3 regions of the Planomonospora corallina genome follow, and region 1 is predicted to be linked to each of the others. Evidence: riboswitches for the same ligand, from Rfam matches in the RefSeq annotation. Region 1 holds a riboswitch; each other region holds the start of a gene.
The links. A riboswitch is a leader RNA that binds a small molecule or an ion and turns the genes downstream of it on or off. The one in region 1 is predicted to bind cobalamin.
Positions count from the first base shown of each region.

Region 2: another riboswitch for cobalamin. It lies ahead of ACFOWE_RS00945 (ribonucleoside-diphosphate reductase subunit alpha); the one in region 1 lies ahead of ACFOWE_RS12135 (VWA domain-containing protein).
Region 3: another riboswitch for cobalamin. It lies ahead of ACFOWE_RS15165 (ABC transporter substrate-binding protein); the one in region 1 lies ahead of ACFOWE_RS12135 (VWA domain-containing protein).

Region 1 covers NZ_JBHSBM010000016.1:212,074-216,129, reverse strand. The annotation lists gene cbiE (precorrin-6y C5,15-methyltransferase (decarboxylating) subunit CbiE) at 1-1,137, opposite strand, end outside; cobalamin riboswitch at 1,329-1,463, shown strand; gene ACFOWE_RS12135 (VWA domain-containing protein) at 1,483-3,594, shown strand; gene cobO (cob(I)yrinic acid a,c-diamide adenosyltransferase) at 3,594-4,056, shown strand, end outside.
Region 2 covers NZ_JBHSBM010000005.1:55,747-59,802, reverse strand. The annotation lists gene glmS (glutamine--fructose-6-phosphate transaminase (isomerizing)) at 1-429, shown strand, start outside; gene ACFOWE_RS00950 (Bug family tripartite tricarboxylate transporter substrate binding protein) at 530-1,576, shown strand; cobalamin riboswitch at 1,581-1,782, shown strand; gene ACFOWE_RS00945 (ribonucleoside-diphosphate reductase subunit alpha) at 1,996-4,056, shown strand, end outside.
Region 3 covers NZ_JBHSBM010000017.1:431,918-435,973, forward strand. The annotation lists gene ACFOWE_RS15145 (DUF397 domain-containing protein) at 1-139, shown strand, start outside; gene ACFOWE_RS15150 (hypothetical protein) at 250-531, shown strand; gene ACFOWE_RS15155 (hypothetical protein) at 729-1,151, opposite strand; gene ACFOWE_RS15160 (histidine phosphatase family protein) at 1,301-1,882, opposite strand; cobalamin riboswitch at 2,030-2,164, shown strand; gene ACFOWE_RS15165 (ABC transporter substrate-binding protein) at 2,237-3,193, shown strand; gene ACFOWE_RS15170 (FecCD family ABC transporter permease) at 3,479-4,056, shown strand, end outside.

The DNA of each region.
Region 1 (4,056 bases):
CGGCGCGGCCCGCTCCACGCTGAGCCGTACCAGCTCGCCGCCGAGCGTGCCGTACCGGGCCGCCAGCAGGGACTCCGTCTGCAGGGTGACGCCGTGCACGACCAGGCGCCCGCCGGGCCTCAGCGCCTGCCAGCACAGGTCGAGCACGCCCTCACCGGTGGCGCCGCCGCCGACGAAGACCGCGTCGGGGGCCTCCAGCCCGTGCAGCGCTCCGGGAGCGCTGCCGTGCACGACCCGCAGGCCGGGGACGCCGAGCGCCGCGGCGTTCGCCGAGATGCGCCGGGCCCGGTCCGGGTGGGACTCGATCGCGACGGCCCGGCAGGAGGCGTCGGTCCGCATCCACTCGATGGCGACCGAGCCGGCGCCCGCGCCCACGTCCCACAGCAACTGGCCGGGCGCAGGGGCGAGCCGGGCCAGCGCCGAGGCCCGCGCGTCGCGCTTGGTGAGCTGGCCGTCGTGCTCGAAGACCTCGTCGGGCAGGCCCGCCACGAGGGAGAGGCCCGCGGGAGTCCCGGCGCACTCGACCGCCACGATGTTCAGGGGCGGGAACCCGGCGGGCACCCCGTCGGCGGCCGTCGCCCGGAACGCCGCCTCCCGTTCGGTGCCCAGGTCGGACAGGACCGTCAGCTCGCTGGTGCCGAAACCCGCGGCCAGCAGGAGCTCCGCGACCCGGCGGGGGGTGGTGCCGTCTCCGGACAGGATCAATACGCGCCGGTCCGGGGCCAGCAGCCGCAGCAGCGTCCGCGGGTCCCGGCCGACGAGGCTGAGCACGCTCGCGGTCTCGGCGGGCCAGCGCATCCTGGCCCGGGCCAGCGCGACCGACGACACCGCCGGGATGATCTCCACGCGGTCCCTGCCCAGCACGTCGATCAGCGTGCTCCCCACGCCGGAGACCAGGGGGTCCCCCGAGGCCAGGGCCACGATCTCGCCCGAGCAGGAGGACAGCAGGGCGCCGAGGCCGGCGCGCAGCGGGGACGGCCAGGTCAGCCGGCGCTGCCCGGCCACGGGGGGCGCCAGCGCCAGGTGCCGGGCGCCGCCGATCAGGGTCCCGGCCCGTTCGACGAGCCTGCGGGGTCTGTCCTGGAGCGACGCCCAGCCGTCGGCTCCGATCCCGACAACGGTCACGAGGGCGGTCATGCCGCATGACCCTAGTGCCCCGCCGCCCCTGAACCCCCGCCGGTCCCGGCACCTCTCCTCCCGGCGCCTCTCCCGGTCCCGGTCCTCCCCCGGTCCCGGCACCTCTCCTCCCGGCGCCTCTCCCGGTCCCGATCCTCCCCCGGTCCCGGCGCCCCCGCGCTTCCACCGGATCAGGCGGAGGGGTAACCTTGGCGGGCACATCAGCACGAGGTGCCCCTCACGGGGAGAATCTGGGAAGCCGGTGAGAATCCGGCACAGGCCCGCTGCGGTGACTCAGGCACGACGACCTGGGAAGTCCGAAGACCGGCCTCGTGCTCTCGGACGGCGGACGAGCGGGAGCCTCACATGCCACCCCCTTTCCCTTTCAGCGCGGTCATCGGCTCCGACGACATGGCGCTCGCCCTCACCCTCACCGCGGTCTCCCCCGCCATCGGCGGCGTCCTCATCCGGGGCGAGAAGGGCACGGCCAAGTCGACCATGGTCCGGGCGCTGGCCCGGGTGCTGCCGCCCATCGAGGTGATCGCCGGGGACCGGTTCTCCAGCGACCCCCGGGAGCGCGACCCGCTCTCCCCTGACGGCCCCTTCCCGGCGGACGCCGCCGTCGAGACCAGGCCGGTCCGCCTCGTCGAGCTGCCCGTCGGCGCGACCGAGGACCGGGTGCTCGGCTCGCTGCACCTGGAGCGGGCCCTGTCCGAGGGCGTCACGGCCTACGAGCCCGGCCTGCTCGCCCGCGCCCACCGCGGCATCCTCTACGTCGACGAGGTGAACCTGCTCCACGACCACCTGGTCGACCTGCTGCTTGACGCCGCCGCGATGGGGCGGTCCACCGTCGAGCGCGACGGGGTCTCGGTCGTCCACGCCGCCCGGTTCGTCCTGGTCGGCACGATGAACCCGGAGGAGGGGGAGCTCCGGCCCCAGCTGCTCGACCGGTTCGGCCTGACCGTGGAGGCCCGCGCGCCCCGGGATCCGCGCACCCGGGTCGAGGTGGTCAGGCGCCGCCTGGCCTACGAGGAGGACCCGGAGGGCTTCGCCGCCCGCTTCGCCGGCGCGGAGGCGGACCTGACCCGCCGGATCGGCCGGGCGCGGGAGCTGCTCGGCCGGGTCGAGCTCGATGACGCGTCCCTGCTCAAGATCGCGGAGATCTGCGCGGCCTTCGAGGTCGAGGGCATGCGGGCCGACCTCGTCACGGCCCGGGCGGCGGCCGCCCACGCGGCCTGGCACGGGCGCGCCTCCGTCACCCGCGAGGACATCCGGGCCGCCGCCCGGCTGGCCCTCCCGCACCGCCGCCGCCGCAACCCGTTCGACGCCCCCGGGCTCGACGAGGAGCTGCTCGACGAGCTCCTCGGGCGGGGAGACCTCCCTCCCGACCCGCCTCCGCCCTCTGCTCCCCCGTCCGGTCCGTCCTCCCCCGGCGCGCCCGGGGAGCCGCCGGCCGACGGGCCGGGGACTGAGGCGGCCGACGGGCCGGGACCGGAGCCGGAGCAGCGTGACGGGAACGGGAACGGGAACGGGACGCCGCAGGACCGGCGGCGGGAGCGGAACGCCGACCCGCCCGGCGCCGGCGACGGATCCGGGGAAGGCGCCGCCGGCGGCGCGCCCGGGCAGGACTCCGACGGCGGCGGGCCCGGGGATGGCGCTGCCGCGGTCGTCCCGCCCGGCGTCCCCTACCGGCCCAGGACCTTCCGCGTCGCCGGCCTCGGCGCCGGCGAGACCGGCCGCCGCTCCCCCGCCCTCACCCGGACCGGACGCCGGATCGGGGCCCGCGGACCCGAGGAGGGGCCGGGCCCGGTCCACCTGCTGGAGACGCTCCGGGCCGCGGCCCCGCACCAGCGGGCGCGGGGCCGCCGGGGCGCCGGGCTGCTGGTCCGGGGGGAGGACCTGCGGATCGCCGTCACCCAGGGCCAGGAGTCGAACCTGATCCTCTTCTGCGTCGACGCCTCCGGCTCGATGGCGGCGCGCCGCCGCATGACCCAGGTCAAGACGGCGATCGTCTCCCTGCTCCTGGACGCCTACCGGCGGCGCGACAAGGTGGGGCTGGTGACGTTCCGGCAGGCCCGCGCCGAGGTCCTCCTGCCTCCGACCTCGTCGGTCGACGTCGCCGCCGCCCGGCTGGGCGAGCTGCCCGCCGGAGGCCGCACGCCGCTGGCCGAGGGCCTGCTCACCGCGGCCGAGGTGCTGCGGGTGGAGCGCCTGCGCGACCCCCTGCGCAGGGCCCTGCTCGTCGTCGTCACCGACGGCCGGGCCACCGCCGGTCCCGACCCGGTGGACCGGGCGCACCGGGCCGCCCGGTGGCTGGCGGGAACGGGCGTCGCCGCCCTGGTCATCGACTGCGAGACCGGGCGTTTCCGCATGGGGCTGGCCCGCCTGCTCAGCTCCGAGCTCCGCGCCGAGCACCTCCCGCTGGGGGAGGTCGCCGCCGGCGAACTGACCACCGCCGTCCGGGAAAGGGTCGCCTGATGCCCCAGGGCCAACCGCTGGAAGTCCCCGCCGACGGGCTCACCACCCGGCAGCGGCGCAACCGCCCGCTGCTCATGGTGCACACCGGCGACGGGAAGGGGAAGTCGACCGCCGCGTTCGGCCTGGCCATGCGCGGCTGGAACCAGGGCTGGAACATCGGGGTGTTCCAGTTCGTCAAGTCCGCCAAGTGGCGGGTGGGCGAGCAGAGCGTGCTGGAGCGGCTCGGCCGGCTGCACGCCGAGACGGGCGAGGGCGGCCCCGTCGAGTGGCACAAGATGGGCTCGGGCTGGTCGTGGTCGCGCACCCGGGGCACGGAGGCCGACCACGCGGCCGACGCCGCCGAGGGATGGGCGGAGATCAAGCGCCGGCTCGCGGCGCAGGCCCATGACCTGTACGTCCTCGACGAGTTCACCTACCCGCTGGACTGGGGCTGGGTCGACCTCGACGACGTCCTCGCGACCC
Region 2 (4,056 bases), on a different contig from region 1:
CAGAGCATCATGTTCGTCGGCCGGGTCCGGGGCTACCCGGTGGCGCGCGAGGGGGCGCAGAAGCTCAAGGAGATCTCCTACGTGCACGCCGAGGCCTACCCGGCCAGCGAGCTCAAGCACGGGCCGCTGGCGCTGATCGGCCCGGAGATGCCGACGGTGGCGATCGTCCCCGACGACGAACTGCTGGACAAGAACCTCACCACGCTGGGCGAGATCCGCGCGCGCGGCGGGCGGGTGCTCATGGTCGGCCACCGTGTCGCCGACTCCAAGCTGGCCGACGACTGCCTGGTCGTGCCCAGGAACGAGGTCGAGCTGGACCCGATCCTGCTGGGCATCCCGCTCCAGATCTTCGCCTACCACGCCGCGGTCGCCCTGGGCCGGGACGTCGACAAGCCCCGTAACCTCGCCAAGAGCGTCACGGTGGAGTGATCCAGGCAAAAGGAACACATCCAGACAAGTCCCGACCGGTGGCGGAAAGTGATGGTGCTGTAACCTAGGGTGTCAAGGGCACCCTGGGGAAGGGGCACCTATGCACCGTAGACGGTTTTTCCGGCTCACCGCGGGGCTCGCGGTCGCCGCGGCGGGGTACGGCGCGGCGGGATGCGGCCCGGCGGGCGGCGGAGGGCCGGTCGCCGGGAGGCTCTCCATCATCGCGCCCGCGGCGCACGGGCAGGACGCCGACCTGGTCGCCCGGGCACTGGCCGAGACGGTGACCGGCGACGGGCTGGCCCTGACCGCCGAGGTGGGCAACCATCCGGGCGGCGCCGGGGCCGCCGCCCTCGCCGCCCTCGCCGCGGCCGGCGGTCCGGGCCTGCCGTTCGCCCGGGGCGGCGGCCTGCTGGTCGCAGGGATGCCGCTGGTCGCCGGAGCGGAGATCTCCGGCGCGGTCGACCTGGCCGGGGCCACGACCCCGCTCGCCCGCCTGGTCGGCGAGCGGGCGGTGCTGGCCGTCTCCGCCGGCTCGCGGCTGCGCTCCTTCGAGGACCTCGCCGGCGGGCTCCGGCGCGACCCGGCCGCGCTGGCGGTCGGCGGCCGGGCCCTGGGAAGCCCGGAGCACATCCTGTACGGAATGATCGGCAAGTGCCTCGGCGTGGACGCCCGGCTGCTCGACTACGCCGCCTACGCCACCACCGCCCAGTCCGTCGAAGCCCTCCACGCCGGGCGGGTGGCCGCCGTCCTGGGGCCGGTGCGCTCCCTGGCCGGCGAGATCGCCGCCGGGCGGCTCCGGCCGCTGGCGGTCTCCGCCCGTGAGCGGATCGACGGGATCGAGGCTCCGGCGCTCATGGAGCTCGACGTCCGACTGGAGTACAGCGACTGGCGCGGGGTGCTGGGCGGGGCGAAGATGGGCGCCGGGGACCGCGAGTCCGCCGTGGCGCTCTGCGACCGGATCGACGCCTCCCCGCGCTGGCGGGAGCTGTGCGCGGCGCACGGCTGGGAGCGTCTCTACCTGAGCGGGGACGACTTCCGCCACTGGCTGTCCACCGAGACCGAACGCACCCGGGGGGTGCTCTACGAACTCGGACTGCTGCGCCCCTCCGACACAAATTGTAGGGCCGGTTGCGTGATCCGCCCCTAGATGTAGGATCCTCCTCGTTGCTGGTTCGCCCCGTCGCGGGGCGAGGCAAGAGGGAACCCGGTGCGATTCCGGGACTGCCCCGCAGCGGTGAACGGGAACGACCGCCGTCAGTCGAGCACTGGGGAGACCTGGGAAGCGACGGCCAGTAGGAGAACGCGAACGCGACGCCCGTGAGTCCGAAGACCTGCCGGTGACGCGTGGCAGGGGAGCCGGGTCCGGCTCCCGCGGGAGGCCCGGAGCGGCCCCGCGGGAGCGCGGTGGCCGCGGCCGTCCCGCCACGGAGACAGTCCAGGGCCTCGAGGGAGGGCCCGCGGACGAGGCGGACCCGCATGCCCGAATCCGGCCACGGATCCGCCCTCCGACGCGTGCCGTCCCGCGAGAGCCGTACCCACGGGGAACGCAGCAGGCGAGGGATGCACGTGACACAGACCATGGACGGCACCGTGACCGGGGCGGCGGACGGCGCCACCGCCGCCGGCGGCGGCGCGGAGGCCCGGCGGCTGGCCATCGAGGAGGCCGCCGCCCGGGTGATCTCCGACCCGGAGAACTCCCGGATCGCCGCGGCCCTGCTGGACGGGCTGATCGCCGAGGAGGCCGCCGGGCACGGCGTGCGGACCTTCTCCGAGTCCGTCGCCGCGACCCACGCGGCCGGGCTGGTCGCCGACCGGCTGGCGGAGTTCGTCGCCGCCCACGCCGCGGAGCTGGACGCGCTGGTCCGCGAGGAGACCCGTTTCGAGTACTTCGGGCTGCGCACGGTCTACGACCGCTACCTGCTGCGCCACCCCGAGACCCGCAAGGTCCTCGAGCGCCCCCAGCACTTCTTCCTCCGGGTGGCCTGCGGCCTGTCCGAGACGGTCGCCGAGGCCGCCGAGCTGTACGGGCTCATGACGAGCCTGTCCTACCTGCCCAGCTCGCCCACCCTGTTCAACTCCGGCGCCCGCCGCCCGCAGCTGTCGTCCTGCTTCCTGCTCGACTCGCCCCGCGACGAGCTGGAGGCGATCTACGAGCGCTACGGGCAGGTGGCGCGCCTGTCGAAGTACGCCGGGGGCATCGGCGTCTCCTGGAGCCGGGTCCGCTCCCGGGGCTCGCTGATCCGCGGCACCAACGGCCACTCCAACGGGATCGTGCCGTGGCTGCGCACCCTCGACGCCAGCGTCGCCGCGGTCAACCAGGGCGGCCGGCGCAAGGGCGCGGCCTGCGTCTACCTGGAGACCTGGCACGCCGACATCGAGGAGTTCCTGGAGCTGCGCGACAACACCGGCGAGGAGGCCCGGCGCACCCACAACCTCAACCTGGCCAACTGGGTCCCCGACGAGTTCATGCGCCGGGTCGAGGCCGACGCCGACTGGTCGCTGTTCGACCCCAAGGACGTCCCGCACCTGGTCGACCTGTACGGAGAGGCGTTCGACGCCGCCTACCGGGCCGCCGAGGCCGCCGGGCAGGCCGTGCGGAGCATCCCCGCCCGCACCCTCTACGGCCGGATGATGCGCACCCTGGCCCAGACCGGCAACGGCTGGATGACCTTCAAGGACGCGGCCAACCGGACCTCCAACCAGACCGCGCTGCCCGGCAACGTCATCCACCTGTCCAACCTCTGCACCGAGATCCTCGAGGTCACCAGCGACGCCGAGACCGCCGTCTGCAACCTCGGCTCGGTCAACCTGGCCGCCCACCTGACCGGCGGCGGGGCCGGGGACGGGGCCGGCGGCGGCCTCGACTGGGCCCGGCTGCGCCGTACCGTGCGCACCGCCGTGCGCTTCCTGGACCGCACCATCGACCTGGGCTTCTACCCCACCCCGGAGGCCGAGGCCGCCAACCGGCGGTGGCGGCCGATCGGGCTGGGCGTGATGGGCCTGGCCGACGTGTTCTTCGCACTGCGCCTGCCGTTCGACTCGCGCGAGGCGCTGGAGCTGTCCACCCGGATCGCCGAGGAGATCGCGCTGGCCGCCTACGCCACCTCCGCGGACCTGGCCGCCGAGCGGGGCCGCCACCCCTCCTACGGCGCGACCCGCGCCGCGGCGGGCGTGCTCCACCCCGACCACTACGCGGGCAGCCACGGGGCGGGCCGCTCCGCGGAGTGGGCCGCGCTCCGGGAGCGGATCGCCGGGACCGGCCTGCGCAACTCGCTGCTGATCGCCATCGCGCCGACCGCCACCATCGCCTCCATCGCCGGCTGCTACGAGTGCGTCGAGCCGCAGGTGTCCAACGTCTTCAAGCGCGAGACCCTGTCGGGGGAGTTCCTCCAGGTCAACCGGTATCTCGTCCGCGACCTGGAGGAGCGCGGCCTGTGGACGGAGGAGGTCCGGGACGCGATCAAGCGGGCCGACGGCTCGGTCCAGGACATCCCGGGGATCCCCGGCGACCTCAAGGTCCTCTACCGGACCGCCTGGGAACTGCCGCAGAAGGCGCTGATCGACCTGGCCGCCGCGCGCACGCCGTACGTCGACCAGTCGCAGTCGCTGAACCTCTTCATGGCCACC
Region 3 (4,056 bases), on a different contig from region 1:
CGCCGAGTTGCCGGACGGCAGCGTCGCGGTCCGCAACTCCCGCTTCCCCGAAGGGCCCGCCCTGATCTACACCCGCGACGAGATCCGCGCGCTGGTGCTCGGGGTCAAGGACGGGGAGTTCGACAGCCTGACGGTGTAACGCCGTTTTCACACACCGGGCCCATGGTTAACCCGGGGGCACCGGCCGTGTAACAGAGGAGGAGGGCCGTCCGGGCAGAGTTCGGGTCACACTCATCTGGGGGCTTGAACATGATGGACCGGACGACCCTGTATCCCGTGGCCGACGACGTGCTGTTCGCACCGGGCGGCCGTGTCGTCATCCGCACCTACGGCGTCGCCCAGGCGCACCGGGCGGACGGCGCGGACGGCGCGGACGCTCCGGTGGCCTACCGCACCTGGGTCACCGGAGTGCGCGACCAGCCGCGCTACTGGTGCTGGAGCCACTTCGAGGACGCCTGCCACGGGCACCGCAGGGTCGTCGAGTGGCTGACCGGCCGGGGCCCGCTGCCCGCCGCGGTGGCCGCGGCCTGAGCCGCCCGCCCCGAGCGGCCGACGCTCCCCTGTACGGCCCGCACCCGCCGCGCCGCCGGCCGGGCGCTCCCCGTACGGCCCGCACCCGCCGCGGTGGTCGCACGGGCGGTCCCCGGTACGGCGGCCGGGCCGGGGACAGAGGCGCGGATCAGGGACACGGACCGGGATCAGGGGCAGGTCAGGGGCACAGGCCGGAGTCAGGGGCAGGAGACGAGCTCCTCGGCCACCAGCCCGGCGCCGATCCCCATCAGCCAGACGTCCTTGGCGATCGCGTTGCCCTCCGGGGTGGGACGCAGGCTCCCCTCCTGCCGCAGTCCCGGTGTCTTGAGGTACAGGCCGAGCAGTCCTCCGGCGAAGGCCGTGAGCGCGAGGCCGGCCAGCAGCGACGGCACGACGGGGACGAGCAGCGCCGCGCCGAGCGCGATCTCGGCCCTGGACAGCAGCCGGGTGAACTCCTCGGGGTCCATGTCCGCGAGGAACGGGTAGGTCCCCGCCGCCATCCCGTGGAGCCCGGTGGCCGTCTCCCTGTCGGCGGAGCCCTTGGCCAGTCCCGAGTTCAGGATGATCGCCCCGGCGGCGGACCGGGCCGGGATCTGGTGGGCACGGGCCAGGATTCTCATGATCAGTCCTTCCGGTGGTGGATCGGACCCGAACCCCGTTTCCTACCCGCCCGCCGCTGCCCCTTCCGGTCCCGCCGGTAGTGCTTTGCGAGATCCCCCTTGACCGACCTCCGCTCCCGGCTCCCACCGCCGGCCCGGCCGGCGGCCGGTCAGACCGGGGCGTTCCAGGTGAGGATCACCGGCCGGCCGTGCTCGAAGCCGAGACGCGAGTAGGTGCCGGTGTCCAGCCGGAGGAAACGGCCCTCCTCGGGATCCTGGCCGATCCAGCGGGCGGCCAGGATCCGCAGGTAGTGGCCGTGGGCGACCAGCGCGACCGCGCCGGTGGCCGCCCGGGCGCGCTCGAGGACCCGGTCGGCGCGGGCGCCGACCTGCGCGATGCTCTCGCCGGGGTGCGCGGCGTCGCCGGGGACGACGCCGTCGCGCCACAGGTACCAGTCGGGGCGGGTCTCGCGGATCGTCGCGGTGGTGATGCCCTCGTAGCCTCCGTAGTCCCACTCCCACATGTCCGGGTCGGTCTCGTAGCGGTCCAGCCCGGCGAGCTCGGCCGTCCGGCGGGCCCGCAGGGCCGGGCTGACCAGCACCAGGCCGAAGCGCCTGCCGGAGATCAGCGGGGCGAGCGCCCGCGCCTCGTCCTCGCCCCGGAGTGTCAGCGGCATGTCGGTGCGGCCGGTGTGCCGCCGGTCCCGGCTCCACTCGGTCTCGCCGTGCCGGAGCAGAATCATCTCGTCCATGGTGGGTCCATCATGCCGTCTCGGCTCCCGCGGACCCCGGGCGAGGGTGCCTCCGGGCCTCCGCGCGCCCCGGGAGCGCCGCGGTGACAGGGGTGCGGGAGGGGTGCGGCAGAGGTGCGGTCCGGCCGGCAGGCCGGTCAGACGCGTCCGGATGCCGGGGGAGTTGGTACCGTTTGTCCGACGCGCAGTGTGTAGCGAAGTCCGGTGCGAGTCCGGCGCTGTCCCGCAACTGTCATGGCCTCCGGGCCGAGCCAGGTCGCCTGCCACCGCGCCGACGCCGTCGACCCTCGCGGAAAAGGGTGGCCCGTCGCGTTCTCGCGGGTCCTCGGTTCCAGCAAGTGAAAGGACCTCCCCGTGCGGCCCGTACGCACCGCCTTCGCGGGCGCTCTCCTGGGTGTGCTGACCCTGGCCGGTTGCGGCCAGAGCGCCACCACCGCCTCTCCGAGCACCTCCTCTTCCTCCTCCGGAGCTCCTTCCGCCGCCGCGCCGGGCTTCCCGGTCACGGTCGAGGCGGGCAACGGCTCCGTCACCATCGGCGCGCGGCCCGAGCGCATCGTCTCCCTCTCGCCCACCGCCACCGAGGCCCTCTTCGCCGTCGGCGCCGGGTCCCAGGTCGTCGCGGTGGACGACCAGTCCAACCACCCCGCCGAGGCGCCCAGGACCGACCTGTCCGGCTTCAAGCCGAACGCGGAGGCGGTCATCGCGCACAAGCCCGACCTGGTCGTGCTCGCCACGGACACCGACGGCATCGTCGCCAAGCTGACCAAGGTCGGCGTCCCGGTGCTGCTGGAGCCCGCCGCCGCCAAGCTCGACGACGCCTACGACCAGATCGCCGACCTGGGCGCGGCCACCGGCAACGCCGCCGGGGCCGAGCAGGTCGTGGCCGGCATGAAGAAGAAGATCGAGGAGGCCGTGGCCGCCGCGCCCAAGGACGCGAAGCTGACCTACTACCACGAGCTGGACACCACGCCCTACTCGGTGACCTCCACCACCTTCGTCGGCCAGGTCTACTCCCTGTTCGGCCTGACCAACATCGCCGACAAGGCCCCGGACCTGGCCGGCGGCTACCCCAAGCTCTCGGCGGAGTTCGTCGCCCAGGCCGACCCCGACCTGATCTTCCTGGCCGACACCAAGTGCTGCGGGCAGTCCGGGGAGACCCTCGCCAAGCGCCCCGGCTGGTCCAAGCTCTCCGCCGTCACCGGCGACCGGGTGATCGCCCTCGACGACGACATCGCCTCCCGCTGGGGACCGCGCGTCGCCGACCTCGTCCAGCAGGTCGGCGAGGCCGTGGGCAAGGCCGCGGCGAAGTAGGTGACCCCGCCGCCCCGCCGCGCCGGCGCGGCCGGCCGCACCGAGGACCGGGTCCCGGCCGCGGGGGAGGACCCGGTCCTCCCCCGCGCCGACGGGTCTCCGGCCGCGGATCCCGCAGCGCCCGCCGAGCTCGCAGAGCCGGCAGCCTGTGGGCCTTCGGCCGCGGAGCCCCCAGCCGGCGGATCTTCCGCCGGTGGGTCTTCCGCCGGCGGACCTTCCTCCGGCGCCCCGCGGCGGGCGGCCGGGCTGCGGCCCGGGCCGCTCGCGCTCGCGCTCGGCGCCCTGCTGGCCGCCGTGGTCGCCGGGCTGCTGGGCGGAGCGGCCGGCATCACCCCCCGGCAGGTCGTGCTGCAGCTGGCCGACTGGCTCCCGCTGGTCTCCGCCGACGCCGGGCTCACCCCCGTCGAGCAGAACCTGCTGCTGGAGCTGCGCCTGCCCCGGGTCCTGCTCGGCGCGGTCGTCGGCGGCCTGCTCGCCCTCGCCGGGGCCGCCTACCAGGGCGTGTTCCGCAACCCGCTCGCCGACCCCTACCTGCTGGGCGCCGCCGCGGGCGCCGGGCTCACGACCACGGCGGCGATCGTCTTCCTGGAGGGGAACGACGTCTCCCTCGTCATCCCGGTCGCGGCCTTCACCGGGGCCGTGGGCGGCGTGCTGCTCGCCTACGCCCTGGGCAACGTCGCGGGCCGAGGCGGCGGGACCGCCACCCTGGTCCTCGCCGGGGTCGCCGTCTCGTCCTTCTTCACCGCCGGCCAGACGTTCGTGCAGCAGCTCGGCGTCGACGAGCTCGAACGCATCTACGCCTGGATGCTCGGCGACGTCGGCGGAGGCTGGGAGAAGCTCACCCTCGTCGCCCCCTACGCGGC